DNA from 4 places in the Citrobacter sp. Igbk 17 genome. Region 3 is predicted to be linked to each of the others. Evidence: predicted binding sites of a transcription regulator. Region 3 holds the regulator's gene; each other region holds the start of a gene.
What was found. The regulator sigma-54, encoded in region 3, starts transcription at its own class of promoters, with help from an activator protein. The targets are predictions, from matches to a motif close to GTTGGCACANNTTTCGCTNT.

Region 1: the regulator sigma-54 is predicted to act here: its motif matches at 3,914-3,933, upstream of glnA (glutamate--ammonia ligase).
Region 2: the regulator sigma-54 is predicted to act here: its motif matches at 6,362-6,381, upstream of glnK (P-II family nitrogen regulator).
Region 4: the regulator sigma-54 is predicted to act here: its motif matches at 1,595-1,614, upstream of NNO08_RS11660 (amino acid ABC transporter substrate-binding protein).

What each region holds. Positions count from the first base shown of each region.
Region 1 covers NZ_JANEWI010000011.1:98,710-106,741, reverse strand. Annotated here, with positions in the region: gene glnG (nitrogen regulation protein NR(I)) at 1-1,074, opposite strand, end outside; gene glnL (nitrogen regulation protein NR(II)) at 1,086-2,135, opposite strand; gene glnA (glutamate--ammonia ligase) at 2,419-3,828, opposite strand; gene typA (ribosome-dependent GTPase TypA) at 4,208-6,031, shown strand; gene NNO08_RS09210 (GntR family transcriptional regulator) at 6,259-6,969, shown strand; gene NNO08_RS09205 (sugar phosphate isomerase/epimerase family protein) at 6,978-7,958, shown strand.
Region 2 covers NZ_JANEWI010000001.1:103,134-111,165, reverse strand. Annotated here, with positions in the region: gene cof (HMP-PP phosphatase) at 92-910, shown strand; gene NNO08_RS00500 (PLP-dependent cysteine synthase family protein) at 962-2,017, opposite strand; gene decR (DNA-binding transcriptional regulator DecR) at 2,130-2,588, shown strand; gene NNO08_RS00490 (SmdA family multidrug ABC transporter permease/ATP-binding protein) at 2,633-4,405, shown strand; gene NNO08_RS00485 (SmdB family multidrug efflux ABC transporter permease/ATP-binding protein) at 4,398-6,176, shown strand; gene glnK (P-II family nitrogen regulator) at 6,433-6,771, shown strand; gene amtB (ammonium transporter AmtB) at 6,803-8,032, shown strand, end outside.
Region 3 covers NZ_JANEWI010000005.1:112,823-120,854, reverse strand. Annotated here, with positions in the region: gene arcB (aerobic respiration two-component sensor histidine kinase ArcB) at 1-1,953, shown strand, start outside; gene elbB (isoprenoid biosynthesis glyoxalase ElbB) at 2,183-2,836, shown strand; gene mtgA (monofunctional biosynthetic peptidoglycan transglycosylase) at 2,833-3,552, shown strand; gene npr (PTS phosphocarrier protein NPr) at 3,651-3,923, opposite strand; gene rapZ (RNase adapter RapZ) at 3,920-4,774, opposite strand; gene ptsN (PTS IIA-like nitrogen regulatory protein PtsN) at 4,820-5,311, opposite strand; gene hpf (ribosome hibernation promoting factor) at 5,395-5,682, opposite strand; gene rpoN (RNA polymerase factor sigma-54) at 5,705-7,138, opposite strand; gene lptB (LPS export ABC transporter ATP-binding protein) at 7,185-7,910, opposite strand; gene lptA (lipopolysaccharide ABC transporter substrate-binding protein LptA) at 7,917-8,032, opposite strand, start outside.
Region 4 covers NZ_JANEWI010000016.1:75,379-83,410, forward strand. Annotated here, with positions in the region: gene lnt (apolipoprotein N-acyltransferase) at 1-1,493, shown strand, start outside; gene NNO08_RS11660 (amino acid ABC transporter substrate-binding protein) at 1,888-2,796, shown strand; gene gltJ (glutamate/aspartate ABC transporter permease GltJ) at 2,959-3,699, shown strand; gene gltK (glutamate/aspartate ABC transporter permease GltK) at 3,699-4,373, shown strand; gene gltL (glutamate/aspartate ABC transporter ATP-binding protein GltL) at 4,373-5,098, shown strand; gene rihA (pyrimidine-specific ribonucleoside hydrolase RihA) at 5,215-6,150, shown strand; gene NNO08_RS11685 (zinc ribbon-containing protein) at 6,247-6,729, opposite strand; gene leuS (leucine--tRNA ligase) at 6,965-8,032, shown strand, end outside.

The DNA of each region.
Region 1 (8,032 bases), on a different contig from region 3:
ACGAACGTTACCTGGCCAGGCCAGACGTGTAAGTGCCGCTTCGGTTTCAGGGTGGAGTTGCTTGGCTTCCACACCCAACTCGCGGGCGGCTTCCTGCAGGAAATGACGTGCCAGACGGGGGATATCTTCCCGACGCTCACGCAGCGGGGGCAAATGGACGCGAATTACGTTCAGACGGTGGAACAAATCCTCACGGAATTTGCCTTCCTGCACGCGCAGTTCCAGGTTCTGGTGGGTGGCCGCGATAATCCGAACATCTACCTTTACGGGCGCGTATCCGCCAACGCGGTAAAACTGTCCATCGGCTAATACGCGCAACAAGCGTGTCTGCACGTCCAGCGGCATATCGCCAATTTCATCAAGGAAGAGGGTGCCGCCATCAGCCTGTTCGAAACGCCCCTGACGAATGGTATTCGCCCCGGTAAACGCCCCTTTTTCGTGGCCAAATAGCTCAGACTCAATCAAATCTTTCGGAATGGCTGCCATGTTAAGCGCGATAAACGGTGCTTTGACGCGCGGGCTGTGGCGGTGCAGGGCGTGGGCGACCAGCTCTTTACCCGTCCCGGACTCTCCGTTTATCAGCACGCTGATTGACGAGCGGGAGAGGCGGCCAATGATGCGGAATACATCCTGCATCGCGGGCGCTTCGCCGATGATATCGGTGGTCGGGCCGTTGATCTGAATATTACGCGGCTGCTGCTGTTCCTGATAATGGCTGATGGCGCGCTCGACCAGTGCTACCGCTTCGTCAATATCAAAAGGTTTGGGCAGATAGTCGAACGCCCCTTGCTGGTAAGCGCTGACGGCGGCATCCAGATCGGAATGGGCAGTCATTATGATGACCGGAAGCATCGGGTGACGCTGCTTAATCTGTTTTAACAGCGTCAGACCGTCCATACCCGGCATGCGGATATCCGACAACAGCACATCCGGTGTTTTGCTGGCCAGCGCATCCAGCACCTCTTTACCACTTTCAAATGTGGTGCAGCTTAGTCCTGCCCCTGCGAGCGCACGTTCAAGCACCCAACGGATGGAACTATCGTCATCAACGACCCAGACTATTCCTCGTTGCATAAACGTCACCTTTATTTCCTGATAGGCAGGTAAACCGAGAATTCGGTATGACCCGGCCAACTGGTAAATTCAATTTTGCCGGAATGTTGATCGATCAAATTACGGGCGATGGATAATCCAAGTCCGGTACCGCCTTCGCGGCCGCTGACCATTGGGTAGAACAGCGTATCCTGCAAATGCGAGGGAATGCCCGGACCGTTGTCCTCAACATCAATACGTGCCGCCAGACGGTAACGCATACCGTGCAGCGTGAGCTGAAACGCGGTGCGGGTGCGCAGAATAATTTCTCCGCCTTCCGGTCCCAGCGCCTGTAGCGCATTACGCACGATATTCAGCAGAACTTGTTCTATCTGATCCGGATCGTGCAGCAGTTCTGGCAGGCTAGGGTCGTAATCACGAATCAGCGTGACGTTTTCGGGAAGCTCCATCGACACCAGCGCCACCACGCGCTCTGCCACTTTATGAATGCTTTCCGTGATATGCATACCTGGCTGTTGCGGCCCCAACAGGCGATCAACCAGATTACGCAGGCGGTCAGCCTGCTCAATAATGACTTTGGTATATTCCGTCAGCGCTGGGTCCGGAAGCGCCTTGCTAAGAAGCTGAGCCGCTCCGCGCAGGCCGCCCAACGGATTTTTAATTTCGTGTGCCAGACCACGCACCAGATCGCGCGCGGCGATTTGCTGGGCATGCTGGAGTTGTTCCTGGCTCAGACGACGCTGGTTATCCATTGGCGCCATCTCCAGCAGGATAAGGCCATCAGGCAGCCTCTGCGCGGTCACAGAGAGGATATGTGAGTGGCTGTCTATCACCAGCGTCACTTCGTTATCCGTGAAGCCCTGACCCGCTTGCAGGCTCTCTCGCATCAGTCCGATGTTTAAGGAGAAATAACTCAACAGATCGGGAAGCGGTGTGCCAAACAGTTTGCGGGAACTTTGCGCGAGCAGCTGTTGCGCCGCCGGGTTGGCGTAATGCACCGCCAGCTCATCGTCGACGAGTAAAATGCTGTTGATTAACGAATTGAGGATCTGCCCAGCATCGGGCAGCGTGCCGGTTGCCATTCAGCAGTCTCCTGAAAAGTGTTGCACCAATTTAGTGCATTATAGCTTTTTACATCAAAAAAGCGCGAAAAAGCAGGTTGTTAGTGGAGAAAAAAGCCCATCCTGGGATGGGCTACAGATGACTGGCAAACATAGATGCCGGATGGCGGCTTTGCCTTATCCGGCCTACAAGGTAATGCTACCCTCCGGACCTGATAAGTTTGCGCCATCAGGCGTCCTATCATTCGCCATCGATCTCAAGCCTGCCTGAGCAGGCTAAAAGTTCCACGGCAACTTCAAACGATTAAACGCTATAGTACAGCTCAAACTCTACCGGGTGCGGAGTCATGCGCACCCGGTCATCTTCTTCGCGACGCAGCGCAATGTACGCATCGATCGCTTCATTGGTGAACACGCCGCCTGCGGTCAGGAACTCGCGGTCCAGATCCAGTTCTTTCAGTGCTTCTTCCAGAGAGCCTGCAACCTGTGGGATCTCTTTCGCTTCTTCCGGCGGCAGGTCGTACAGGTTTTTGTCCATGGCTTCGCCTGGGTGGATCTTGTTCTTAATACCGTCCAGGCCAGCCATCAGCAGTGCAGCGAAGCACAGGTACGGGTTAGCTGCCGGGTCCGGGAAGCGCACTTCGATACGACGCGCTTTCGGAGAAGCAACTACCGGAATACGAATGGATGCAGAACGGTTACGGGCAGAGTAAGCCAGCATGACCGGTGCTTCGTAACCCGGGACCAGACGCTTGTAAGAGTTGGTGGTCGGGTTCGCCAGGGCGTTGATCGCTTTAGCGTGCTTGATAACGCCGCCGATGTAGTACAGCGCCTGCTCAGACAGACCTGCATATTTGTCACCAGAGAACAGGTTTACGCCGTTCTTGGACAGGGACATGTGGCAGTGCATGCCGGAACCGTTATCGCCAAACATAGGTTTTGGCATAAAGGTCGCAGTTTTACCGAAACGGTGCGCAACGTTGTGAACGACATATTTGTAGATCTGAATTTCGTCCGCTTTTTTAGTCATGGTGTTAAAGCGGGTTGCGATTTCGTTCTGACCAGCGGTCGCGACTTCGTGGTGGTGCGCTTCAACAACCAGACCCATCTCTTCCATGATCAGACACATGGTAGAACGGATGTCCTGAGAAGAATCTACCGGAGGAACCGGGAAGTAACCGCCTTTGACGCCAGGACGGTGACCTTTGTTGCCACCTTCGTATTTGGTGGAGGAGTTCCATGCGCCTTCGATATCATCGATAGCGACGTGGGAACCGGAAATAGACGCGCCGAAACGGATGTCGTCAAACAGGAAGAACTCTGGCTCTGGCCCGAACAGAACGGTGTCTGCGATGCCGGTAGCGCGCAGGTATTCTTCAGCGCGTTTCGCAATGGAGCGCGGGTCGCGGTCGTAACCCTGCAGCGTACCTGGTTCCAGGATATCGCAACGGATGATCAGGGTAGACTCTTCAAAGAACGGGTCGATGAGTGCAGTAGAAGCATCTGGCATCAGAACCATGTCTGATTCGTTAATGCCTTTCCAGCCACCGATTGAGGAGCCGTCAAACATTTTGCCTTCTTCAAAGAATTCGGCATTTACCTGGTGAGCAGGAATAGTGACGTGCTGTTCTTTACCTTTAGTATCTGTGAAGCGCAAATCAACAAACTTCACTTCGTGTTCGTTCAGCATCGTCAAAACGTGTTCAGCGGACATACTTACTCTCCCGGATTGGTCATTGTCGTCGTGGTAACGAAGTCTTCAATTCTGCAAAAATTGGCCGTGTCGCCGTAAAAAATATAAAGCGAAATCTGTGCCAACTTTTAAATTGCCCCTAAAAGGCGTTATCATGCGCACCATCGTGCAAAGGGGCTGCACCATGAAGGTTGTGTTGCACCATTATAGTGCTTCAATGTGAACATTAAGCACCATATTGGTGCAAAGCACCTCAGATTACCCCTTTTAACGCTCCGTGAATGTGATCACAAAGAAACTCTGCAATACTTGTTTGCGGAGGATGTTTGTGATCCTGTTTTGTACTGCGATTAATCCGTGTACAATAACGCGCTATTTCTAAAATGCCTGAGGCAAAGTTGTGATCGAAAATTTGCGTAACATCGCCATCATCGCGCACGTAGACCATGGTAAAACGACCCTGGTAGACAAGCTGCTCCAACAATCCGGTACGTTCGATGCACGTGCTGAAACCCAAGAGCGCGTGATGGACTCCAACGATTTGGAGAAAGAGCGTGGGATTACCATCCTCGCTAAAAACACCGCTATCAAATGGAATGACTACCGTATCAACATCGTTGATACCCCGGGGCACGCCGACTTCGGTGGTGAAGTTGAACGTGTAATGTCCATGGTCGACTCTGTGCTGCTGGTGGTGGATGCAATGGATGGTCCGATGCCGCAGACGCGCTTCGTGACCAAAAAAGCCTTTGCCCATGGCCTGAAGCCAATTGTTGTTATCAACAAAGTTGACCGTCCTGGCGCGCGCCCTGACTGGGTTGTTGACCAGGTATTTGACCTGTTCGTTAACCTCGACGCTACCGATGAGCAGCTGGACTTCCCGATCGTTTACGCTTCCGCGCTGAACGGTATCGCTGGTCTGGATCACGAAGACATGGCTGAAGACATGACTCCGCTGTATCAGACCATCGTTGATCGCGTACCAGCTCCGAACGTAGACCTTGATGGCCCGCTGCAGATGCAAATCTCTCAGCTGGACTACAACAACTACGTTGGCGTAATCGGCATCGGTCGCATCAAACGCGGTAAAGTTAAACCGAATCAGCAGATCACTATCATTGATAGCGAAGGCAAAACCCGCAACGGTAAAGTCGGTAAAGTTCTGACCCACCTGGGTCTGGAACGTATCGAGAGTGATATTGCCGAAGCAGGCGATATCATCGCGATCACTGGTCTGGGCGAACTGAACATCTCCGACACCATCTGCGACCCGCAGAACGTCGAAGCGCTGCCGGCTCTGTCCGTTGATGAACCGACCGTAACCATGTTCTTCTGCGTAAACACCTCTCCGTTCTGTGGTAAAGAAGGTAAATATGTTACCTCTCGTCAGATCCTTGACCGCCTGAACAAAGAGCTGGTGCACAACGTTGCGCTGCGCGTTGAAGAAACCGAAGATGCGGATGCGTTCCGTGTATCCGGTCGTGGTGAGCTGCACCTGTCAGTTCTGATCGAAAACATGCGTCGTGAAGGTTTCGAAATGGCGGTTTCCCGTCCGAAAGTAATCTTCCGCGAAATCGATGGCCGTAAACAAGAGCCGTTCGAGAACGTAACGCTGGACGTCGAAGAACAGCATCAGGGGTCTGTGATGCAGGCTCTGGGTGAGCGTAAAGGCGACCTGAAAAACATGAATCCAGATGGCAAAGGCCGCGTACGTCTTGACTACGTGATCCCAAGCCGTGGTCTGATCGGCTTCCGTTCAGAATTCATGACCATGACTTCCGGTACCGGTCTGCTGTACTCCACTTTCAGCCACTACGACGACGTTCGTGCGGGTGATGTGGGTCAGCGTCAGAACGGCGTACTGATTTCCAACGGCCAGGGTAAAGCAGTTGCGTTCGCACTGTTCAGCCTGCAGGACCGCGGTAAGCTGTTCCTGGGTCACGGTGCTGAAGTTTACGAAGGCCAGATCATCGGTATTCACAGTCGTTCTAACGACCTGACTGTAAACTGCCTGACCGGTAAGAAACTGACCAACATGCGTGCGTCCGGTACTGACGAAGCAACGGTTCTGGTTCCGCCGGTTAAGATGACTCTGGAGCAGGCTCTGGAATTCATCGATGACGACGAACTGGTAGAAGTAACACCAACTTCTATCCGTATTCGTAAACGTCACCTGACTGAAAACGATCGTCGCCGTGCAATGCGTGGCGCGAAAGAAGAGTAATTAACGCTCTTCTCGTGACAAGACCCCGCCTTATGAGGTGGGGTTTTTTTTTGCTTGTCATTCCTGATTTCTGGGCAAACTCCACGCATGTGCTCTCATTTTCTGTATGACCCCCGTCATAAGAGAGCTTTGTCACAATTATTTCTAAAGCTCGCGGAGGGGGTTTGCTTTCGTTTTCGACGTCAGCGTATGATTAACCATCTGGTTTAAACCAAATGGATTAAACAATGACGAATAATCAGTCGACCGTTGAGAATGCGAAAGAGAAGTTAGACCGTTGGTTAAAAGAAGGGCTCACTACGCCTGGTGGCAAATTGCCTTCAGAAAGAGAGTTGGGAGAGCTGCTGGGCATCAAACGGATGACCTTACGTCAGGCGTTATTAAACCTGGAATCTGAATCCAGAATCTTTCGTAAAGATCGCAAGGGATGGTTCGTCACCCAGGCCCGCTTTAACTACAGCCCGGAACTTTCAGCCAGCTTCCAGCGTGCCGCAATTGAGCAGGGCAGAGAGCCGTCCTGGGGGTTTATCGAAAAAAGTCGGGTGTCTCAATACCCAGAAGTTGTTGCCCCCCTGGTGTCTGCTATGCCGTCTGATGAGCTGTATAGGATTACCGGCTGGGGAGCACTGGAGGGACATAAGGTTTTTTATCACGAAACCTACATCAACCCGAAAGTTGCGCCAGGATTTATTGAGCAGCTTGAAAGTCAGTCGTTTTCTTCAGTGTGGGAAAATGAATATAAAAAAGAAACTGTAATTAAAAAACTGGCTTTCCGTCCCGTCAGAATGGTGGGTGATATCAGTAAGTTCATTGGTGGTTCTACCGGAATGCCAGCCATTCTTATTGAAAAGCATCGGGCTGATAACGATGGCAACATCGTGCAAATAGATATCGAGTATTGGCGCTTTGAAGCAGTTGATCTCTTCATTAACTTGTAGGTATGTTTATGGTCACTAAAGATAATGCACATAAAATTCTGGCGCGTGTAGATAATCTCCCACTTTATCTGCACGCTTACGCTTATCATTTGAATATGCGGCTTGAACGTATATTACCGAGTGATTTATTAGATATTGCGAATGAAAATAATCTACATGGCGTGAAAATCCATGTTCTTGATGGTGAACGTTATTCTCTTGAAAATATGAATAACAATGAGCTGTCCGCGTTTGGCGATAAAGCGCGTAAGCTGCAACTGGATATACATATCGAAACCAGCGCTTCAGATAAGAAATCCATAGACCAGGCTGTATCTATTGCATTAAAAACGGGGGCCTCGTCAGTAAGATTTTATCCGCGCTATGAAGGCAATCTCCAGGATGTTCTCGCGATGATTACGCAGGATATCCACTACCTACGTGAGCACTATCAGGATAGCGGTCTGACTTTCACCTTAGAACAACATGAAGATTTGAAGAGCCATGAACTGGTATCGTTAGTTCAGAACAGTGACATGACGTCTCTCTCGCTACTCTTTGATTTTGCTAACATGATCAACGCTAACGAGCAGCCATTAACGGCGTTAGATACAATGTCGCCGCATATTACTCAGGTGCATATTAAAGACGCACTAATCGTAAATGAGAAGGAAGGATTAGGCCACAAAGCCTGTACCTCCGGCCAGGGGGATATGCCGTTTAAGGAACTGCTGACAAAACTGATCTGCCTGGGTGATGATAAACCGCAAGTAACGGCATATGGCCTGGAAGAAGAAGTTGATTATTATGCGCCAGCATTTCGTTTTGAGAATGAGGGGGATAATCCGTGGATCCCGTGGCGTCAGATGAGTGAAACGCCGCTGCCGGAACCTGAACTTCTCGAAGACCGTCTGATTAAAGAAAAACATGATGCTATTCAGCAATTAAAATTTGTACGCAGTGTTCTGCAGCAAATTAAAAATGAGGCACATGTTATTCTAACCAAATAATAAGTTGTAATTTACTTTTAGGATTCTTTATCCATTCCTGGTGAATGGACGGCTTTTTATTATTCAAAACAAAT
Region 2 (8,032 bases), on a different contig from region 3:
GAACAATTTTCTTTATCTATTCACTATTACTTCCGTATATCTCAGGAGATACTGAATCACAAGTTAACCGCGTCACAGTGTGGAGAAAGAAATGGCTCGTCTGGCTGCATTTGATATGGATGGCACCCTTTTGATGCCGAATCACCATTTAGGTGATGAAACCCTTTCGACGCTGGCACGCCTGCGTGAACGAGATATCACTCTGACGTTTGCGACCGGTCGTCATGTGCTGGAGATGCGTCATATTTTGGGCTCGATCTCGCTGGACGCCTTTTTAATCACCGGTAACGGGACGCGTATTCACTCGCTGGAAGGTGATGTATTGCATCGTCAGGATCTGGCTCCCTCGGTTGCCGATATCGTATTGCACCAGCGGTGGGAAACGCAGGCCAGCATGCATGTTTTTAATGACAACGGCTGGTTCACCGGGCAAGAGATTCCGTCACTGTTGCAAGCGCATGTGTACAGCGGATTTCGTTACCAGATAGTGGATGTGAAGCGTATTCCTGCCCATCAGGTCACAAAAATCTGCTTCTGTGGCGATCATGACGATTTGGTCCGTCTGCGTATTCAGTTGAATGACGCGCTGGGCGAGCAGGCGAATCTCTGTTTTTCTGCGGTTGATTGCCTCGAAGTACTGCCGCTGGGCTGTAACAAAGGCTCCGCACTGGCAGTGCTGAGCGAGCACTTGGGGTATTCCATGGCTGACTGCATGGCGTTTGGCGATGCCATGAACGATCGTGAAATGTTGGGCCGCGTTGGGCGTGGTCTGATTATGGGGAACGCGATGCCGCAGCTTATTGCTGCGCTGCCTCATTTATCGGTGATTGGGCATTGCCGCAATCAGGCTGTATCACACTTTTTGACGCATTGGCTGGACAATCCGCATCTACCTTATTCCCCCGAATGAGAGATCCCTTCCAGCAAGCCAGACCTTAGCGTCTGGCTTTTTTTTGACCGATTAATGGGTGTTCAGCAGGCGGGCAAGTTCAGCTTTCGATGGCGTTAAATCACCAATATGCGCCTCGACCCATTGCGGGTTGTAATAGGTTTCCAGATAGCGTTCTCCGCTGTCACACAGCAACGTAACCAGCGACCCCGTTTCTCCTGCGTCGCGCATACGGGCGGCAAGTTGTAACGCTCCCCACATGTTGGTTCCGGTTGAGGCGCCCACTTTACGGCCCAGCTGCGTTTCCAGCCAGTGTGCGGTGGCAACGCTTGCCGCATCCGGAACGCGCAACATTTCATCAACCACATCAGGAATGAAAGAAGGCTCTACGCGTGGGCGGCCAATGCCTTCAATTTTGCTGCCGACCGGACTGCGTAACGACGCATCGCGATCCTGCCAGTAAGGCAGAAAGACCGAGTTTTCCGGGTCAACGACCATCAGGTGTGTGTCGTAACCCTGGCAGCGAATATAACGGCCAATGGTTGCGGAGGTACCGCCGGTTCCTGCGCTCATCACGATATGGCGAGGCACGGGGTTTGGCTCACACTGCATCTGGCGGAAGATACTGTCGGCAATATTGTTGTTACCACGCCAGTCAGTAGCGCGTTCAGCGTAGGTGAACTGGTCCATATAATGTCCGTTCAGTTCATGTGCCAGCTGTTCAGACGCTGCATAGATTTCACAGGCGCTTTCCACGAAGTGGCAGCGACCGCCATAAAATTCAATCTGTTCAATTTTGCGTTTTGCCGTACAGGAAGGCATAACGGCAATAAATGGCAGTCCAAGCAGACGGGCGAAATAGGCCTCAGAGACCGCTGTTGAACCCGAAGACGATTCGATAATCGTGGTGCCTTCTTTAATCCAGCCATTACACAGTCCGTAGAGAAACAGTGAACGTGCCAGGCGATGTTTCAGGCTACCGGTTGGATGTGTGCTCTCATCTTTCAAATAGAGCTGAATACCCGGAAACGCCGGAAGCGACAGGCGAATGAGATGCGTATCGGCAGAACGCTGGTAATCCGCATTGATTTCATTGATGGCGTTTTTAACCCAGGAGCTATTCATCATTAATATCCATTTGTCATTTTGTGCCCAGAATAGCGAAAAGCACGGAAAAAATTGTTGCCATTTAGCCTTTAAAATAGAATGTAAGGAGAAAATTCTTCTCTGTGGAGTGGATATGTTAGACAAAATTGACCGTAAGCTGCTTGGCCTACTACAACAAGACTGCACCCTTTCTTTGCAGGCGTTAGCCGATGCCGTTAATCTGACAACCACCCCCTGCTGGAAACGCCTCAAGCGGCTTGAGGATGACGGCATTCTGCTGGGCAAGGTTGCCCTTCTGGATCCAGAAAAACTGGGGCTGGGCTTAACCGCGTTTGTGCTGATTAAAACCCAGCATCACAGCAGCGAGTGGTACTGCCGCTTTGTCACCGAAGTGACCGGGATGCCAGAGGTACTGGGTTTCTGGCGAATGGCTGGAGAGTACGACTACCTGATGCGGGTGCAGGTTGCTGATATGAAACGCTATGATGATTTCTATAAGCGTCTGGTGAATAGCGTACCGGGCCTGTCTGATGTTACCTCCAGTTTTGCGATGGAACAGATTAAATACACGACTGCTCTACCTATTGAATAACTCTCCCGGTGGTCATTGCCGGAAATCTTGTCAGGACATAACGCGTGCGATTATTTGCTCAATTAAGCTGGTACTTCCGCCGGGAGTGGCGTCGCTACCTCGGGGCTGTAGCCTTGCTTATCATCATCGCTATTCTTCAGCTTATCCCGCCAAAAGTGGTCGGTATCATCGTGGACGGCGTAACGACACAGCGCTTCACAACCGAGCGACTGCTGATGTGGGTCGGCACAATTGCCCTGATTGCGGTGGTGGTCTATTTGTTGCGCTATGTCTGGCGCGTACTGTTGTTTGGCGCATCCTACCAACTGGCAGTTGAACTACGCGAAGACTATTACCGCCAGTTGAGCCGCCAGCATCCCGAATTTTATCTGCGTCATCGCACAGGCGATCTGATGGCGCGTGCAACTAACGATGTTGATCGGGTGGTGTTTGCGGCTGGCGAAGGTGTATTGACGCTGGTGGACTCACTGGTCATGGGGTGCGCGGTGTTGATCGTGATGTCTACGCAAATCAGTTGGGAGCTGACGCTGATCGCGTTACTCCCAATGCCGGTGATGGCGATAATGATCAAGCGTTACGGCGATCGACTGCATAATCGCTTTAAGGTTGCGCAAGCAGCGTTCTCCAGCCTGAACGATCGTACTCAGGAAAGTCTTACCAGTATCCGCATGATTAAGGCTTTTGGTCTGGAAGACCGACAGTCGGCGCTATTTGCCGAAGATGCTAAAGATACCGGCAAGAAAAACTTGCGGGTCGCCCGCATTGACGCCCGTTTTGACCCCACGATTTATATCGCCATAGGTATGGCTAACCTGCTGGCTATCTCCGGGGGAAGTTGGATGGTGGTGCATGGTTCTCTGACCCTTGGTCAGTTAACCAGCTTTATGATGTATCTCGGTCTGATGATTTGGCCGATGCTGGCACTGGCATGGATGTTTAATATTGTTGAGCGAGGCAGCGCCGCATATAGCCGTATTCGCGCGATGCTGGCTGAAGCCCCCGTGGTGGATGATGGGACAGAACCCGTACCAGAAGGACGTGGTGAGTTAGCGGTGGCCATTCGCGAATTTCGCTATCCACAGACGGCTCATCCGGTGCTGGAGAATGTGAATTTCCAGCTTAAGCCGGGGCAGATGCTGGGCATTTGTGGCCCAACTGGGGCTGGGAAAAGCACCGTACTGTCGCTGCTCCAGCGCCACTTCGATATCACTCAAGGGGATGTGCGTTTTCATGATATTCCGTTAACGCGCTTGCAGCTTGATAGCTGGCGTAGCCGCCTGGCCGTGGTCAGCCAGACACCTTTCTTGTTCTCGGATACGGTCGCTAACAACATAGCGCTTGGACGCCCGCAGGCCACACAGGATGAAATTGAACATGTTGCACGTCTGGCCAGCGTGCATGAGGATATTTTACGTCTTCCTCAGGGGTACGACACTGAAGTGGGTGAACGCGGCGTGATGCTGTCCGGTGGACAAAAACAGCGTATTTCTATCGCTCGTGCGCTGCTGCTGAATGCTGAAATCCTGATTCTTGATGATGCGTTATCGGCGGTGGATGGTCGTACTGAACATCAAATCCTGCATAACCTGCGCCAGTGGGGAGAAGGCAGAACCGTGATAATCAGCGCTCACCGTTTATCTGCGCTGACAGAAGCTAATGAAATTATCGTGATGCAGCACGGACATATTGCTCAGCGTGGCGAACACGATGCGCTGGTGCAACAACCTGGCTGGTATCGTGATATGTACCGTTATCAGCAACTGGAAGCGGCATTGTCTGATGCGCCGGCTATCGATGAGGAGGCGGCTAATGCGTAGTTTTGGACAATTATGGCCGACCCTGAAAAGGCTGCTGGCGTACGGCTCGCCGTGGCGAAAGCAGCTGTCTATCGCTGTTGTCATGCTGTGGGTAGCGGCAGCGGCGGAAGTTAGTGGTCCGCTGCTCATCAGTTATTTTATCGACAACATGGTGGCGAAAAACAATCTGCCGCTGGCGATGGTGTCTGGACTGGTGGCGGCCTATGTCGGTCTGCAACTGTTGGCGGCGGGCCTGCATTACGCGCAGTCATTACTCTTTAACCAGGCGGCCGTTGGTGTGGTGCAGCAGTTACGTACCGATGTGATGGATGCCGCGCTGCGTCAGCCGCTCAGTGCTTTTGATACTCAGCCTGTCGGGCAGCTTATCTCCCGGGTGACCAATGACACCGAAGTGATTCGCGACCTGTACGTGACGGTAGTCGCGACGGTACTGCGCAGTGCCGCCTTAATCGGTGCCATGCTGGTAGCGATGTTCAGCCTTGAGTGGCGGATGGCGCTGGTTGCGATGGCCATATTCCCGGCTGTGCTGGTGGTGATGGTGATTTATCAGCGCTATAGCACTCCTATTGTGCGTCGCGTTCGCGCCTATCTGGCAGATATTAATGATGGCTTTAACGAAGTTATTAATGGCATGAGCGTGATCCAGCAGTTCCGTCAGCAGGCGCGTTTTGGTGAACGAATGGGCGAAGCCAGCCGTTCGCACTATATGGCGCGCATGCAAACGCTGCGATTGGATGGCTTTTTGTTGCGCCCGTTGCTCAGCTTGTTTTCGGCCCTGATCCTCTGCGGTTTGCTGACACTGTTTAGCTTTACGTCCGGCACGTCCATTGAGGTTGGGGTGCTGTATGCGTTTATCAGCTATCTGGGGCGTTTGAACGAGCCGTTGATCGAGCTGACGACCCAGCAATCAATGCTGCAACAGGCGGTGGTAGCGGGTGAACGTGTATTTGAACTGATGGATGGCCCACGCCAGCGTTATGGTGAGGATATCCACCCCCTGAAAAGCGGAGACATTGAGGTGGATAACGTTTCATTTGCCTATCGCGACAACAATCTGGTGCTGCAAAACATCAGTTTGTCCGTGCCTTCTCGTCGTTTTGTTGCGTTGGTTGGGCATACCGGTAGCGGCAAAAGTACGCTGGCCAGCCTGCTGATGGGGTACTACCCGTTGACGCAGGGTGAAATCCGTCTGGACGGTCGACCGCTGTCTTCATTGAGCCACAGTGTGTTACGCCAGGGCGTTGCGATGGTGCAGCAAGATCCGGTGGTGATGGCGGATACCTTCCTGGCCAACGTCACGCTGGGCCGCGATATCTCAGAAGAGCGGGTGTGGCAGGCGCTGGAGACGGTTCAACTGGCGGAGCTGGCGCGCGGGCTGAGTGACGGTATTCATACCCGACTGGGCGAGCAGGGCAATAATTTATCAGTCGGGCAGAAACAGCTGCTGGCGCTGGCGCGTGTGCTGGTCGAAACGCCGCAGGTGCTGATTTTGGACGAAGCGACGGCCAGCATTGACTCCGGTACTGAACAGGCTATTCAGCAGGCGTTGGCAGCAGTGCGTAAGCACACCACGCTGGTGGTGATTGCGCATCGGTTATCCACCATTGTCGATGCCGACACTATTCTGGTACTGCACCGGGGGCAGGCCGTTGAGCGCGGCACGCACCAGCAACTGCTTGCCGCACAGGGCCGCTACTGGCAAATGTATCAACTGCAGTTGGCGGGCGAAGAGTTGGCGGCTAGCGTAAACGAAGATTCGGCAATCGCCTGATGGCGCTGCGTTTATCAGACCTACAGCCAGTGTGGTTTCGTAGGCCTGATGACGCGTTTTCGCCGCCATCCTGCAATCAACAATCTGGTGCAAAAATGTAACGCACTATGCACCGTTATAGTGCGTTTTTTCTTTTTCTATCCTCGCCGTACCCCGTGCGGCTGAATCATCCCGCGTTTTTCATTCCTGGCACACCCCTTGCAATGTTCAGTATGTGTATCTGCAGCCACTACTGAATTCTGACTGGAGGGGATCTATGAAGCTGGTTACCGTGGTAATCAAACCGTTCAAACTGGAAGACGTCCGTGAAGCATTGTCGTCTATTGGTATTCAGGGGCTGACCGTCACCGAAGTGAAGGGGTTTGGCCGACAAAAAGGTCATGCTGAGTTGTACCGGGGAGCGGAATACAGCGTCAACTTCTTACCCAAAGTGAAGATTGATGTGGCAATTGCTGATGACCAACTGGATGGCGTAATTGATGTCATCAGTAAGGCCGCCTACACCGGAAAAATTGGCGACGGCAAAATTTTCGTCGCCGAGCTACAACGCGTGATTCGTATTCGTACCGGCGAAGCCGACGAAGCCGCACTGTAACGTCTGGCACACAGTGATAGGAAACCAAAAGATGAAGATAGCAACGATGAAAACGGGTATTGCATCACTGGCGCTGCTGCCGGGACTGGCGATGGCGGCACCGGCGGTCGCGGATAAAGCCGATAACGCTTTTATGATGATTTGCACTGCGCTGGTGCTGTTTATGACTATTCCTGGCATTGCGTTGTTCTACGGCGGTTTAATTCGCGGTAAGAACGTGCTGTCAATGCTGACCCAGGTTACGGTGACATTCGCTCTGGTCTGTATTTTGTGGGTCGTTTATGGCTACTCGCTGACTTTCGGCGAAGGAAATAATTTTTTTGGTAACTTCAACTGGGTCATGCTGAAGAATATTGCACTGACGGCGGTGACGGGGAGTATCTATCAGTATATTCACGTTGCTTTTCAGGGGTCTTTCGCCTGTATCACTGTTGGGCTTATCGTCGGTGCGTTGGCGGAGCGCATACGGTTCTCTGCGGTGCTGATTTTTGTGGTGGTGTGGCTGACGTTGTCCTACATCCCTATTGCACACATGGTCTGGGGCGGTGGTTTGCTGGCTACTCACGGTGCGCTGGATTTTGCAGGCGGCACGGTAGTGCATATCAACGCCGCGATTGCCGGTCTGGTTGGGGCTTATCTGATTGGTAAACGGGTCGGTTTTGGCAAAGAAGCGTTTAAGCCGCATAACCTGCCAATGGTTTTTACCGGCACGGCTATTCTCTATATCGGCTGGTTTGGCTTTAACGCGGGCTCCGCGGGGATGGCGAATGAAATTGCCGCGCTGGCCTTCGTGAATACCGTTGTTGCAACCGCGGCCGCTATTCTCGGCTGGATCTTCGGTGAATGGGCGCTGCGTGGCAAACCATCATTGCTGGGAGCCTGTTCTGGCGCCATTGCGGGTCTGGTTGGTGTGACGCCTGCCTGTGGTTATATCGGTGTTGGTGGGGCGTTGATCATCGGCGTGGTTGCCGGTTTGGCAGGGCTGTGGGGAGTGACGATGCTGAAGCGCTTTCTGCGCGTTGATGACCCGTGTGATGTCTTCGGTGTTCACGGTGTCTGTGGGATTGTCGGATGTATCCTGACTGGCGTATTCGCCGCCAGCTCTTTAGGCGGAGTGGGCTTTGCCGAAGGTGTTACCATGGGGCATCAGCTTCTTGTGCAGTTGGAAAGTGTGGCGATCACCATTGTCTGGTCCGGTGTCGTGGCATTTATCGGCTATAAATTGGCGGACATGACGGTAGGTCTGCGCGTACCGGAAGAG
Region 3 (8,032 bases):
CGGCAGGAGACGTTTGAACAACTGAAGGTCGAAATCAAAGAGCGTGAAGAAGCGCAGATCCAGCTTGAGCAGCAATCTTCATTTTTACGTTCTTTCCTTGATGCTTCACCGGATCTGGTTTTTTATCGTAATGAAGATAAAGAGTTTTCTGGCTGTAACCGTGCTATGGAGCTGCTGACCGGTAAGAGCGAAAAGCAACTGGTGAATCTAAAGCCGGCTGATGTGTATTCGCCAGAAGCGGCTGAAAAAGTTATTGAAACCGACGAGAAGGTATTCCGCCATAACGTTTCGCTGACCTATGAGCAATGGCTCGACTATCCGGACGGGCGCAAAGCCTGCTTTGAGATACGTAAAGTGCCTTACTACGACCGCGTCGGGAAGCGACACGGTCTGATGGGCTTTGGTCGTGATATTACCGAGCGTAAGCGCTATCAGGACGCTCTTGAGCGCGCCAGCCGTGACAAGACCACCTTTATCTCTACGATCAGCCACGAGCTGCGTACGCCGCTTAACGGTATCGTCGGTTTAAGTCGGATCCTGTTGGATACGGATTTAACCGCGGAGCAGGAAAAATATCTCAAAACTATCCATGTTTCCGCCGTGACGTTGGGGAACATTTTCAACGATATTATCGATATGGATAAGATGGAGCGGCGCAAAGTCCAGCTCGATAACCAGCCAATCGATTTCACCAGCTTTATGGCGGATCTGGAAAACCTCTCCGGCTTGCAGGCGCAACAAAAAGGATTGCGCTTTGTTCTTGAGCCGACGCTACCGCTGCCACATAAGGTCATCACAGACGGAACGCGTCTGCGTCAAATTCTGTGGAATCTGATCAGCAATGCCGTGAAATTCACCCAGCAAGGGCAGGTGACCGTGCGGGCTCGCTATGACGAGGGAGACATACTGCATTTTGAGGTGGAGGATTCCGGGATCGGTATTCCGCAGGATGAGCAGGATAAAATCTTCGCCATGTACTATCAGGTGAAGGACAGCCATGGTGGTAAACCGGCAACGGGAACCGGGATTGGACTGGCCGTATCGAAGCGTCTGGCGAAAAACATGGGCGGTGATATTACGGTTTCCAGCCAGGCCGGAAAAGGCTCCATCTTTACGCTAACCGTGCATGCTCCTGCCGTGGCGGAAGAGATTGAAGATGCTTTTGAAGACGATGAAATGCCGTTACCCGCCCTGAATGTGCTGCTGGTGGAAGACATTGAACTGAACGTCATCGTAGCGCGTTCGGTGCTGGAAAAACTGGGCAATAGCGTGGATGTCGCGATGACCGGGCAAGCCGCGCTGGATATGTTCAAACCGGGTGAATATGACCTGGTGCTGCTGGATATTCAGCTACCGGATATGACAGGGCTCGATATCTCCCGCGAACTGACGCAAAAATATGCGCGCGAGGATCTCCCACCGCTGGTGGCTCTCACCGCCAACGTACTGAAAGATAAAAAAGAATATCTGGATGCAGGAATGGACGACGTGCTGAGTAAGCCGCTGTCAGTTCCGGCGTTAACCGCCATGATCAAAAAATACTGGGATACCCGAAACGAAGAGGAGAGCACTGTGACGTCTAAAGAAAGCAGTAAATCGCAAGCGCTGTTAGATATTCCCATGTTGGAACAATACCTCGAACTGGTCGGGCCGAAGTTGATCACCGACGGTCTGGCGGTGTTTGAGAAAATGATGCCGGGATATTTGAGCGTGCTGGAGTCTAATCTGACTGCCCGTGATAAAAAAGGCGTGGTTGAGGAAGGCCATAAAATTAAAGGTGCAGCTGGATCTGTCGGTCTGCGCCACCTGCAACAGTTGGGGCAGCAAATTCAATCACCTGACCTTCCTGCCTGGGAAGATAACGTGGCTGAATGGATTGAAGAGATGAAGCAGGAGTGGCAGCACGACGTGGCGGTATTAAGAGCCTGGGTTGCGAGCGTGGAAAAAAAATGACCCCGGCTTGACCGGGGTGCGCGAATACTGCGCCAACACCAGGGAAATCGTGGCTGCGCCGTAAATTATTATCATTGTTTACAAGGGCGCAGCCCTAATTTTCAGGCCGCACGCAGTTAAGATAGCAAATCTTAAATAATTTGTTACATGAATCAGTTAAATGTGTGAAGCGTGGCATTCTAATCAGAATTATTAATATGCTTCAGTCAGTTGCGAAAGGAGTATCACGATGAAAAAAGTTGGCGTAGTGCTCAGCGGATGTGGCGTGTATGACGGTACAGAAATCCACGAAGCCGTACTCACGCTGCTGGCTATTGCCCGCAATGGCGCTCAGGCTATCTGCTTTGCGCCAGATAAACAGCAGGCGGATGTGATTAATCATCTGACGGGCGAGCCGATGCCGGAAACGCGCAATGTCCTGATTGAAGCTGCGCGTATTACGCGTGGTGATATTCGCCCCCTGGCCCAGGCGGTTGCAACGGAGCTGGATGCGCTAATTGTGCCGGGCGGGTTTGGCGCAGCAAAAAATCTGAGCAATTTTGCCAGCCAGGGCAGTGAATGCCGGGTTGATAGCGACTTAGCCGCGCTGGCGAAGGCGCTGCATCAGGCTGGAAAACCCCTGGGATTCATGTGTATTGCTCCTGCTATGTTACCCAAGATTTTTGACTTCCCGCTGCGTCTGACCATTGGCACTGACATCGATACAGCGGAAGTGCTGGAAGAGATGGGTGCTGAACATGTGCCTTGCCCGGTCGATGACATTGTGGTTGATGAAGATAATAAAGTTGTCACCACGCCTGCTTACATGCTGGCGCAGGATATCGCCCAGGCGGCGAGTGGGATCGACAAACTGGTCTCACGTGTTTTGGTACTGGCTGAATGAGAAAAGGGGCTATCGCCTTTCTGCGACGTCTATTTCTGCGGGCAGTTATTGTCCTCGCCGTGTTCTGGGGCGGGGGTATAGCGCTCTTCAGCGTGATGCCCGTTCCTTTCTCGGCGGTCATGATTGAGCGGCAGCTTGGTGCCTGGATACAGGGTGATTTCGGCTATGTGGCGCATTCTGACTGGGCCAGTATGGATGAGATATCACCATGGATGGGGCTGGCGGTCATTGCCGCTGAGGACCAGAAATTTCCCGACCACTGGGGATTTGATGTCTCTGCGATAGAGAAAGCGTTGGCGCATAACGAACGTAATGAAAACCGTATTCGGGGTGCCTCGACGTTATCGCAACAAACGGCAAAAAACCTCTTTTTGTGGGATGGGCGTAGCTGGGTGCGCAAAGGGCTCGAGGCCGGGTTAACGCTGGGGATAGAAACAGTCTGGAGTAAGAAACGCATCCTGACGGTTTATTTGAATATTGCGGAGTTTGGCGATGGAGTATTCGGTGTAGAGGCTGCATCACAGCGCTATTTCCATAAACCCGCCAGCCGTCTTAGCCCGTCTGAAGCGGCATTGCTGGCGGCGGTTCTACCCAATCCGTTACGTTTTAAGGCGAGTGCGCCTTCCGGCTATGTGCGCAGTCGTCAGGCGTGGATCATGCGCCAAATGCGCCAGCTGGGCGGTGAGTCGTTTATGCGTGAAAATAAGCTGTATTAGCGGGGTTATCGCCGGATGCGGCGTAAACGCCTTATCCGGCCTACTGGAGTAGGTCATTGCCGTGTAGGCCTGATAAGCGTAGCGCATCAGGCACTTCACTAATCCTCGTCAAATCCCGAGTTAAACAGGGCAATTACCGCGGCCAGGGCCTCAACTTCCTGCGGACCCGTGGCTTCAACTTCTATCTGGCGTCCTTTGGCGGAATCCAGCATCAGCAGAGCGATAACGCTGTTTGCTTCGGCTTCCGTCCCTTCATCATTACGCAGCAGAACTTCTGCTTCAAAACCCTGCATTAGCTCAAACAGTTTCATTGCCGGCCGGGCATGCATGCCCAGCTTATTCGTGATTTCAACAGTTTGCTTCACGGTCATGATTTGCGTTTTTCCAACGTACGATGGCGTGACTGCACGTTTTTACCGCGCGAGCGGAAGTAGTCTGCCAGTTGCTCTGCAATATACACCGAACGGTGTTTCCCGCCGGTACAGCCGATGGCTACAGTGAGGTAGCTGCGGTTGTTGGTCTCCAGCATGGGTAACCATAGCTCAAGATAGCTGCGAGTCTGGTAGATAAAATTGTGTACTTCTGTGTGTCTGTCGAGGAAGGCCGCGACGGGCCTGTCCAGACCGGTCATCGGGCGTAGCTTTGGATCCCAGTGCGGGTTAGGCAGGAAGCGGACATCAAAGACGTAATCCGCATCAATAGGGATTCCGTGTTTAAAGCCAAAGGACTCAAATACCATCGTTAATTCACGTTCACGTTTGCCCAGCAGTCGGGTACGTAACATTTCCGCCAGCTCGTGCACAGACATTTCAGAGGTGTCTACGATCAGGTCAGCGCGCGAACGCAATGGCTCCAGTAAATCGCTTTCTTTATCGATAGCGCTTTCCAGGGACAAGTTCTTGCTGGACAGCGGGTGTAAACGGCGCGTATCGCTGTAGCGGCGAATCAGCGTGTTACGGTCGGCATCAAGGAACAGCAGTTGCGGTGAGAAGCCTTCAGGCAGGTTACTCATGGCCTGCTCAAAAATCTCCGGGGACTCGGGCATGTTGCGCACATCAATGCTGACAGCCGCAGATATCTGGCGATCGGCGAGGGTTCGAGCCAGTTCGGGCAACAACACGACGGGAAGGTTATCCACGCAGTAAAAACCCATATCTTCCAGCGCGCGCAGGGCGACAGACTTACCTGACCCTGAACGACCGCTGACGATCATCAGTACCATGTACTGTTTCTCCTCACAACGACAGAAAAGGATGCCATTGGGTTGTTATGCTTCATCCTGTCCACCTTCGGTGTCAGTGATGATTTGATACAACTCCTGGTCACTCTGCGCGGCGCGCAGGCGACGACAGATGGTTTTATCTGCCAGACGTTTTGCGACCAGTGACAACGTATGCAAATGCGTCTTGGTTTGGTCCGCCGGGACCAGCAGGGCGAAAAGCAGATCGACTGGCTGATTATCAATGGCATCGAACGCGATTGGCGTTTCAAGTTGAACAAATACACCAACCGCACGCAGGGTGTCTTCTTCCAGCTTTCCATGCGGAATGGCAATACCATTGCCAATACCGGTACTGCCCATTTTTTCACGCGTCAGAATGGCTTCAAATACCACCTGAGGAGGCAAGCTAAGTTGTTTTGCCGCCAGTTCACTGATGATTTCCAGTGCGCGTTTCTTGCTTTGGCAGTGAACGGCCGCGCGCGTACATTCCTGGTTAAGAACATTGCTCAGTTGTAGAGTCGTATCGTTATTTGTCATAATTTCACCTAAGCGCTAACTGTACAAATGGCCCGTTGTGCTGCACAACAGGCCGTCCTGCACCCGCTAACTGCCCGGACAAGTTAGTGCTGTTTCAGTTTATCTTTATGTTTTGTTAACTGCCGAGCCAGTTTATCAATTAAACCGTCAATGGCGGCGTACATATCCTGACCTTCCGCGCTGGCATGAATTTCGCCACCGTTCACATGCAGTGTTGCATCCGAGATGTGTGTGACCTTCTCCACTTTCAACACAATATAGACCTGATTAATCCGGTCGAAATATTGTTCAAGCTTGGCGAACTTTGTGGTGACAAAGTCGCGCAGGGCCTCAGTGATTTCGACGTTATTTCCAGTGATGTTGAGCTGCATAGTGTCTTCCTTATCGGTTGGGTCAAACCAGCTGTTTGCGCTGGTTAGACGGCGGAATGGATAAAGACTCTCGGTACTTCGCAACGGTGCGGCGCGCCACCATGATACCTTGTTCTGACAGCATAGAGGTTAACTTGCTGTCACTCAGCGGTTTCGCTGGGTTCTCGGCCGCAATTAATTTCTTCACCAGTGCGCGGATAGCTGTAGAAGAGGCTTCGCCTCCGCCTTCAGTGTTAACGTGACTGGAGAAGAAATACTTCAATTCAAAAATGCCGCGCGGACTGTGCAGATACTTTTGCGTGGTCACTCGGGAAATGGTCGATTCATGCATCTCGACGGCCTGGGCGATATCGGCCAGCACCATCGGTTTCATATACTCTTCGCCTTGTTCAAAGAAGGCTTGCTGTTGCTCAACGATACAGCGGCTAACGCGCAATAGCGTGTCATTGCGGCTTTCCAGACTTTTAATCAGCCATTTCGCATCCTGAAGGTTGCTACGAATGAACTGGCTGTCAGCATCATTGCGCGCGTTATTGCACAGGGCGGCGTAGTGTTGGTTGATCTGTAAACGCGGAATGCTGTCACTGTTGAGTTCGACTACCCAGCGATCGTTATGCTTACGCACCAGCACATCCGGGATGACGTACTCTGGTTCACCGGTCTGGATAGATTGTCCGGGTCTTGGGTCAAGCGACTGGATAAGATTGACGGCTTCTTTCAGCACATCTTCTTTCAGTCGGGTTACGCGCATCAGGGTGCGGAAGTCGTGGTTGGCGAGTAGATCAAGGTGATCGCTGATGATCAGACGTGCTTCTTCCAACCATGGAGTGGCTTTGTCAAACTGCGAAAGTTGGATCAGTAAGCAATCGCGGAGATCTTTTGCTGCCACACCCACGGGATCAAAACGCTGAACGCGTTTAAGCACGGCTTCGACTTCATCGATACCGACGTCGTCATCGCCCATGCTGTCGAGTATGTCGTCCAGCGTGACGGTGAGATAGCCCGTTTCGTCGACTGCATCCACAATTGACGTGGCAATAGCACGATCGGTATCTGAGAATGGCGTCAGTTCCACCTGCCACATCAGGTAATCTTGCAGCGATTGCGTGGTTTCACCCTGATACACAGGCAGTTCGTCGTCGATGTAATCCCCGCTGGTGCCAGACGGCGTACCTGCGGTGTAAATCTCATCCCAACTGGCATCCAGCGGTAGCTCTTCCGGCATCTCTTTTTGTTCGAGTGCGTCAGCCGTATCGAGGGATTCGCTATCCTGCTTTTCCTGGGTATCAATTTCGTCGTGAAGATCGGTTTGCTCGAGCAGTGGGTTACTTTCCAGCGCTTGCTGAAGTTCTTGCTGAAGTTCCAGCGTGGACAACTGCAACAGACGGATAGCCTGTTGTAGCTGAGGCGTCATCGCCAGTTGTTGGCTAAGCCTGAGTTGCAAACCTTGCTTCATGTTCAGAGTTGTTGTCTCCTGCGGTGACGTGAAGTCTACTACCCTATCAGAGTCTGAAGTCTTCCCCAAGGTATACGCGTTTAACGTGCTCGTCCTGCAGGATTTCTGTCGGCGTACCGTGTGCGATCAGGTGTCCCTGGCTCACAATGTAGGCGCGCTCACAAACAGCCAGCGTTTCGCGCACGTTATGGTCGGTAATCAGCACGCCAAGCCCGCTGTCGCGCAGGTGTTCAATAATACGTTTGATGTCAATGACGGAAATCGGGTCAACACCGGCAAAGGGCTCATCCAACAGGATAAATTTGGGATTAGCTGCCAGTGCGCGGGCGATCTCCACACGGCGGCGTTCCCCACCGGAGAGTGCCTGTCCAAGGCTGTCACGCAGATGTTCGATATGGAATTCTTCCATCAGCTCATTGGCGCGATCTTCACGCTGCTCGCTGGAAAGATCGTCACGAATTTGCAGAACCGCCATCAGGTTATCAAATACACTCAGGCGACGAAAAATAGAGGCTTCCTGCGGTAAGTACCCGATACCGCGACGGGCACGCGCATGCAGAGGTAACAGACTGATATCTTCGTCATCAATGATAATGTTGCCAGCATCGCGCGGCACAATGCCGACTACCATGTAAAAGGTTGTGGTTTTGCCCGCACCGTTAGGACCGAGCAGACCGACGATCTCCCCGGAGTTGACGGTCAGGCTGACATCTTCCACCACACGACGGCCTTTGTAGGCTTTTGCAAGATTCTTTGCAGTTAATGTTGCCATAACGAATCAGTTACCTTTTTTCTCTGCCGGAGCCTTGGTCTTGTTTTTGTCCTGCAATTGCGACGGAACCAGAACGGTGGTGACGCGTTTGCCTTTCTCACTGAAGGCCTGCATTTTCTGTT
Region 4 (8,032 bases), on a different contig from region 3:
TGGCGTTATTATTCGGTGCCTGCGGGACGCTGGCGTTCTCTCCGTATGACATCTGGCCCGCCGCGATTATTTCGCTGATGGGTCTACAGGCTCTCACCCTCAACCGCCGTCCACTCCAGTCTGCTGCCATTGGCTACTTCTGGGGAATGGGGCTGTTTGGTTCAGGCATCAACTGGGTCTACGTCAGCATCGCGCAATTTGGCGGCATGCCGGGGCCGGTAAACGTTTTTCTCGTGGTTCTGCTTGCCGCCTACCTGTCGCTCTACACCGGTCTGTTTGCTGGCATTCTGTCGCGTCTGTGGCCGAAAACTAACTGGATTCGGGTAGCGATTGCCGCGCCGGTTATCTGGCAGATAACTGAATTCCTGCGCGGCTGGGTTCTGACCGGCTTCCCATGGTTGCAGTTTGGCTACAGCCAAATTGATGGCCCGCTTAAAGGGCTTGCACCGGTAATGGGCGTAGAAGCAATCAACTTCCTGTTGATGATAGTCAGCGGCCTGCTGGTGCTGGCGTTAGTCAGCCGTAACTGGCGTCCGCTGGTTGTGGCCGTGATCCTCTTCGCACTGCCCTTCCCGCTTCGCTATATCCAGTGGTATACGCTGGAACCTGAAAAAACCACGCAGGTATCGATGGTGCAAGGCGACATTCCACAGTCGCTGAAGTGGGATGAGGGCCAGCTACTTAACACGCTGAAGATTTACCTTGATGCTACCGAGCAAGAGATGGGTAAATCGCAGCTAATTATCTGGCCGGAGTCTGCAATCCCGGATCTGGAAATTAATCAGCAGCGTTTTCTGAGCATGATGGATGACCTGCTGAAATCCAAAAACAGCACGCTGATCACCGGCATTGTCGACGCTCGCCTCAACAAGCAGAACCGTTACGATACCTACAACACCATCATTACGCTGGGTAAAGACAGTCCGTACAGTTATGACTCGACCAATCGCTATAACAAAAATCACCTCGTCCCATTTGGTGAGTTTGTTCCGCTGGAATCGATTCTGCGCCCGTTAGCACCGTTCTTTGATCTGCCGATGTCGTCATTCAGCCGTGGGCCATATGTTCAGCCCCAGCTCCATGCGCATGGTTTCAAACTGACAGCGGCAATCTGCTACGAAATTATTCTTGGCGAACAGGTACGTGACAACTTCCGCCCGGATACTGACTATCTGTTGACCATCTCTAACGATGCCTGGTTCGGTAAGTCGATCGGTCCGTGGCAACATTTCCAGATGGCGCGTATGCGTTCTCTGGAGCTGGCACGCCCGCTGCTGCGTAGCACCAATAACGGTATTACCGCGGTGATTGGCCCGCAGGGGGAGATTCAGGCGATGATCCCGCAGTTTACCCGTCAGGTACTGACCACCAGCGTTACGCCGACCACGGGCTTAACCCCTTATGCCCGTACCGGTAACTGGCCGCTGTGGCTGCTTACCGCACTGTTTGGTTTCGGTGCGGTGGTGATGAGCCTGCGCCAGCGCCGCCGTTAAATTCGCAGGCCGGATAAGGCGGTACGCCGCCGCCCGGCCATCATGCTTCCTCCGCCGGATGGCGCTGCGCTTATCCGGCCTACTCCTCTCTCCTCACCCATTCTGGCACGCCTATTGCTTTGTTATACAAGGCAAACGCTGTTTTGGCTGCATGTGCAACCTGGTCGCACCAAAGTTGAGCGAAGGTAGCACCTGAAAAGTGCAACAGGATATTTTTGCCCCCAAATGGTGCGGCGCACTTCGCAAAAATAAACAATAACACAGCAAATTCTTTACATTCATCCAAACTAAATGTTAACAAACATATACAAGACTGCACGTTTAAGTAGCAAACAATAACAACATCACAATGGGTATCAATGCGTCACCGGCGCAGACGATAAAGGAGTTGGATATGCAATTACGTAAGCTCGCCACAGCCATGCTGGTTATGGGAATGTCCGCTGGTCTGGCGCACGCAGAAGACGCAGCACCAGCGGCAGGCAGTACGCTGGATAAGATCGCTAAAAATGGCGTAATCGTCGTCGGACACCGCGAATCCTCGGTACCGTTTTCTTACTACGATAATCAGCAAAAAGTGGTCGGCTATTCACAGGATTACTCCAACGCAATTGTTGACGCTGTGAAGAAAAAGCTGAACAAGCCTGACCTGCAGGTGAAACTGATCCCAATTACCTCTCAAAACCGTATTCCGCTGTTGCAAAATGGCACCTTCGACTTTGAGTGTGGTTCCACCACCAACAACGTTGAGCGCCAGAAGCAAGCGGCTTTCTCTGACACTATTTTCGTTGTCGGCACCCGTCTGCTGGCGAAAAAAGGTGGCGATATCAAAGATTTCCCTGATCTGAAAGGGAAAGCGGTAGTCGTTACTTCCGGTACCACCTCAGAAGTGCTGCTGCACAAACTGAACGAAGAACAAAAAATGGATATGCGCATCATCAGCGCGAAAGACCACGGTGACTCTTTCCGTACTCTGGAAAGTGGTCGCGCCGTTGCCTTTATGATGGATGACGCACTGCTGGCCGGCGAGCGCGCGAAAGCGAAGAAACCGGACAACTGGGAGATCGTTGGCAAGCCGCAATCTCAGGAAGCTTACGGCTGTATGCTGCGTAAAGACGATGCTGAATTCAAAAAGCTGATGGATGACACCATTGCCCAGGCTCAGACTTCAGGCGAGGCGGAAAAATGGTTTGATAAGTGGTTTAAAAACCCGATTCCACCGAAAAACCTGAACATGAATTTCGAACTGTCAGACGAAATGAAGGCTCTATTCAAGTCACCGAATGATAAAGCGCTTAACTAACTAAAATAAATGGGGCGAGTTCACCTTGCCCTCTCGATTGTTACTTGGCACGGACAGACTATAAGCCTGATGGTCGTTCCCCATCAGGCCTGAAAACCGCTAAACGCTGAATAACAATCTTCGAGGGTAGCGCTGCTACCCTTTTTTTTCTGGAGTAGATTTATGTCTATAGACTGGAACTGGGGTATTTTTTTACAACAGGCCCCGTTCGGCAACACCACCTATCTTGGCTGGCTCTGGAGCGGTTTCCAGGTCACTGTCGCATTATCCATCACCGCCTGGATTATCGCTTTCCTGGTGGGTTCGTTATTCGGCATCTTACGTACCGTTCCAAATCGTTTCCTTTCCGGGATCGGTACGCTGTATGTCGAGCTCTTTCGTAACGTACCGCTGATCGTTCAATTTTTTACCTGGTACCTGGTCGTGCCTGAGTTGCTGCCGGAAAATATTGGCATGTGGTTTAAGTCAGAGCTGGACCCTAACATCCAGTTCTTCCTTTCCTCCATGATTTGTCTGGGGCTGTTTACCGCCGCACGCGTCTGTGAGCAGGTTCGTGCCGCGATTCAATCACTGCCTCGCGGGCAGAAAAACGCCGCACTGGCGATGGGGCTAACGCTGCCACAGGCCTACCGCTATGTTTTGCTGCCAAACGCCTACCGCGTGATTGTGCCGCCAATGACCTCAGAGATGATGAACCTGGTGAAGAACTCAGCCATCGCCTCAACCATCGGTCTGGTTGATATGGCTGCACAGGCGGGAAAACTGCTGGATTACTCTGCCCACGCATGGGAATCATTTACGGCCATTACCCTGGCCTATGTACTGATTAACGCCTTTATTATGCTGGTGATGAATCTCGTCGAACGTAAAATCCGCCTGCCTGGCAATTTAGGAGGCAAATAGTGTACGAATTTGACTGGAGTTCTATCGTCCCTTCCCTGCCATTTTTGTTGGATGGGCTGCTCATCACGCTGAAAATCACCGTTACAGCGGTTGTCATCGGTATCGTGTGGGGAACCCTCCTGGCAGTCATGCGACTGTCGAGCTTTGCGCCGATTTCCTGGTTTGCAAAGATCTACGTCAACGTATTCCGCTCCATCCCTCTGGTCATGGTGCTGCTGTGGTTCTACCTGATTGTGCCCGGTTTTCTGCAAAACGTGCTGGGGCTGTCACCGAAAACCGATATTCGCCTGATCTCAGCAATGGTCGCGTTTTCGATGTTCGAAGCGGCCTACTACTCGGAAATTATCCGTGCCGGGATCCAGAGTATCTCTCGCGGGCAGTCCAGTGCTGCGCTGGCGCTAGGGATGACGCACTGGCAATCAATGAAACTCATCATATTGCCACAGGCATTCCGCGCCATGGTTCCGCTGCTACTGACTCAGGGCATCGTACTGTTCCAGGATACCTCGCTGGTCTACGTATTGAGTCTGGCAGATTTCTTCCGCACCGCCTCCACTATTGGCGAGCGTGACGGTACACAGGTTGAAATGATCCTGTTCGCTGGCGCCGTTTATTTTGTATTCAGTCTGAGCGCATCGTTGTTGGTCAGCTATTTGAAGAAAAGGACAGTTTAATGATTACCCTGAAAAATGTTTCTAAATGGTATGGTCACTTTCAGGTGCTGACCGACTGCTCCACGGAAGTGAAAAAAGGAGAAGTGGTGGTGGTCTGTGGCCCGTCAGGCTCCGGTAAATCCACACTTATCAAGACGGTAAACGGCCTGGAACCAGTCCAGCAGGGCATCATCACGGTTGACGGCACCGTCGTAAATGACAAGAAAACCGATCTGGCCAAACTACGCTCCCGCGTCGGCATGGTGTTCCAGCACTTTGAGCTGTTCCCCCATTTGTCGATCATCGAGAATTTGACACTAGCCCAGGTCAAAGTGCTTAAACGCGATAAAGCGCCTGCGCGTGCAAAAGCGCAAAAGCTGCTTGAACGCGTTGGTCTGGCGGCGCATGCCGAGAAGTTTCCGGCACAACTCTCAGGGGGTCAGCAACAACGTGTCGCTATCGCCCGGGCGCTGTGTATGGATCCTATTGCCATGCTGTTTGACGAGCCGACGTCAGCACTGGACCCCGAAATGATCAACGAAGTACTGGACGTGATGGTTGAGCTGGCCAATGAAGGGATGACCATGATGGTGGTTACCCACGAAATGGGCTTTGCGCGGAAAGTAGCGAACCGGGTGATCTTTATGGATGAAGGGAAAATTGTTGAAGACTCACCGAAAGAAGAGTTCTTCGCCAACCCAAAATCAGACCGAGCCAAAGACTTCCTCGCGAAAATATTGCACTGATCATACTGGCGCGTACATTCAGGTGCGCGCCACCTCACGCTTTATACCTTCACTTCTCGAATCATGTACAGTCCAGCGTTAACCTTGTCACAAAGTCCCACTTACAAGGAGCAACAATGGCACTTCCCATTCTGTTTGATTGCGATCCAGGTCATGACGACGCTATCGCAATTGTTCTCGCCCTCGCCTCACCTGAGCTGGACGTTAAAGCGATAACCTCTTCTGCTGGTAACCAGACACCCGATAAAACGTTACGTAACGTGTTGCGCATGTTGACGCTGCTTAACCGTACCGATATTCCAGTGGCCGGCGGAGCGCTAAAACCATTGATGCGCGATCTGATTATCGCCGACAACGTGCACGGTGAAAGCGGTCTGGATGGCCCTGCGCTACCGGAGCCCGCTTTTGCTCCACAGGCCTGTACAGCCGTTGAGTTGATGGCAAAAACCCTACGCGAGAGCCATGAGCCGGTAACGATTGTCTCCACCGGGCCGCAAACGAACGTGGCGTTGCTGCTGAACAGCCATCCTGAACTGCACGCTAAGATCGCCCGTATCGTTATCATGGGTGGTGCAATGGGTCTCGGGAACTGGACGCCCGCGGCAGAGTTCAATATTTATGTTGATCCTGAAGCGGCCGAGATTGTGTTCCAGTCGGGAATTCCGGTAGTGATGGCGGGGCTTGATGTCACACATAAAGCACAAATTCATCGTGAAGATACTGAACGGTTCCGTGCGATTGGGAACCCCATTTCCACCATTGTCGCTGAGTTGCTGGACTTTTTCTTCGAGTATCACAAAGACGAGAAATGGGGATTTGTCGGTGCACCGCTGCACGACCCATGCACCATTGCCTGGCTGCTGAAACCTGAGCTGTTTACTACCGTTGAGCGGTGGGTCGGGGTGGAAACGCAGGGTAAATATACCCAGGGAATGACCGTGGTGGACTACTACTTCCTGAGCGGCAATAAGCCAAATGCCAGTGTGATGGTGGACGTTGATCGCCAGGGGTTTGTCGATCTGCTGGCAGAGCGTCTGAAGTTTTACGCCTAAACCACGCCGGATGGCGCTAACGCTTATCCGGCCTACAAAATCGTGCAATTTGTAGGCCGGATAAGACGCTTTGCGTCGCCATCCGGCAATAAGCGATTACGGTTCAAACGGCCGGCGCTGGAACTGATCGTGTCCACATTTCGGACACAGCGGCAGCACATCCGGGGTGTAAACCGCTAAATGGAAATGGCACTTCTCGCAGACCAGATTTCCCAGTCCCACCACCTCGCCACTGTGATAAACCCCATGATGGCTAAGGTCCTGAAATACCTCGCGCCATTCAAGCTGCGTTTTGTCGGTGATATCGGCCAACTCTTGCCAGATACTCTCCTTGATAACCCGCATAAAGACGCTGTCACTCTCTTCATCAAGGCTCTCTTCATAGCTAAGAGCGAACTCCTCCAGGTCACGCCTCACGGCCCGGGTAAGCTCTTCCACCTCGGTTCGGGTTAACTCCCCGGTTTGCATCACGCGCTGACGCGCCTGGTCCACCAGCGCATCAATATCGCGTTCGCCATTTCGCAGACGTTCGCTGAGTGACGTCACCAGTTCACGGTAATATTGAGCAACCTTGTTCATCGCTTCGCCTCCTGGGTCGTTAACTGTCTATAATAATAGACGTTATTTACGCTACGCTTTGCAAGACTGTCCACAGAGTGTGTAAATTCGTGCAAGAATTATCCTTGCGGGAATTCAACGCTGAATGCGCGAAAGGCTGTTTTGACGCGGGCGTTTGGGCTATGCTATGCGGATCTGAAACACCACATCTAGAGCTACGTTTGTAGCTGTATTGAAAACAGGACCACTGGCTGCCATGCAAGAGCAATACCGCCCGGAAGAGATAGAATCCAAAGTACAGCTTCACTGGGATGAGAAGCGCACATTTGAAGTTACCGAAGACGAGAGCAAAGAGAAGTATTACTGCCTGTCTATGCTTCCCTATCCTTCTGGTCGACTACACATGGGCCACGTACGTAACTACACCATCGGTGACGTAATCGCCCGCTACCAGCGCATGCTGGGCAAAAACGTACTGCAGCCCATTGGCTGGGATGCGTTCGGTCTGCCTGCGGAAGGTGCTGCGGTTAAAAACAACACCGCGCCAGCACCGTGGACGTACGACAACATCGCTTACATGAAAAACCAGCTCAAAATGCTGGGCTTTGGTTACGACTGGAGCCGCGAGCTGGCAACCTGTACCCCGGAATACTATCGTTGGGAACAGAAGTTCTTCACCGAACTGTACAAAAAAGGTCTGGTATACAAGAAAACCTCTGCGGTGAACTGGTGCCCTAACGACCAGACCGTACTGGCAAACGAACAGGTTATTGACGGCTGCTGCTGGCGCTGCGATACCAAAGTTGAGCGTAAAGAGATCCCACAGTGGTTCATCAAAATTACCGCTTACGCTGACGAACTGCTGCGTGATCTGGATAACCTGGATCACTGGCCTGACACCGTTAAAACAATGCAGCGTAACTGGATTGGCCGCTCTGAAGGTGTAGAAATCACCTTCAACGTGAACGGTTACGACAACACGCTGACCGTCTATACCACCCGTCCGGACACCTTTATGGGTGCAACCTACCTGGCTGTTGCGGCAGGTCACCCGCTGGCGCAAAAAGCGGCGGCCAATAACCCGGAGCTGGCGGCATTTATCGATGAATGTCGCAACACCAAGGTTGCTGAAGCTGAAATGGCGACCATGGAGAAGAAAGGTGTCGATACCGGCTTTAAAGCCATTCACCCGCTGACGGGCGAAGAGATCCCGGTTTGGGCAGCAAACTTTGTCCTGATGGAATACGGTACGGGCGCTGTGATGGCCGTTCCGGGTCACGATCAGCGCGATTATGAGTTTGCGACCAAGTATGGCCTGGCCATC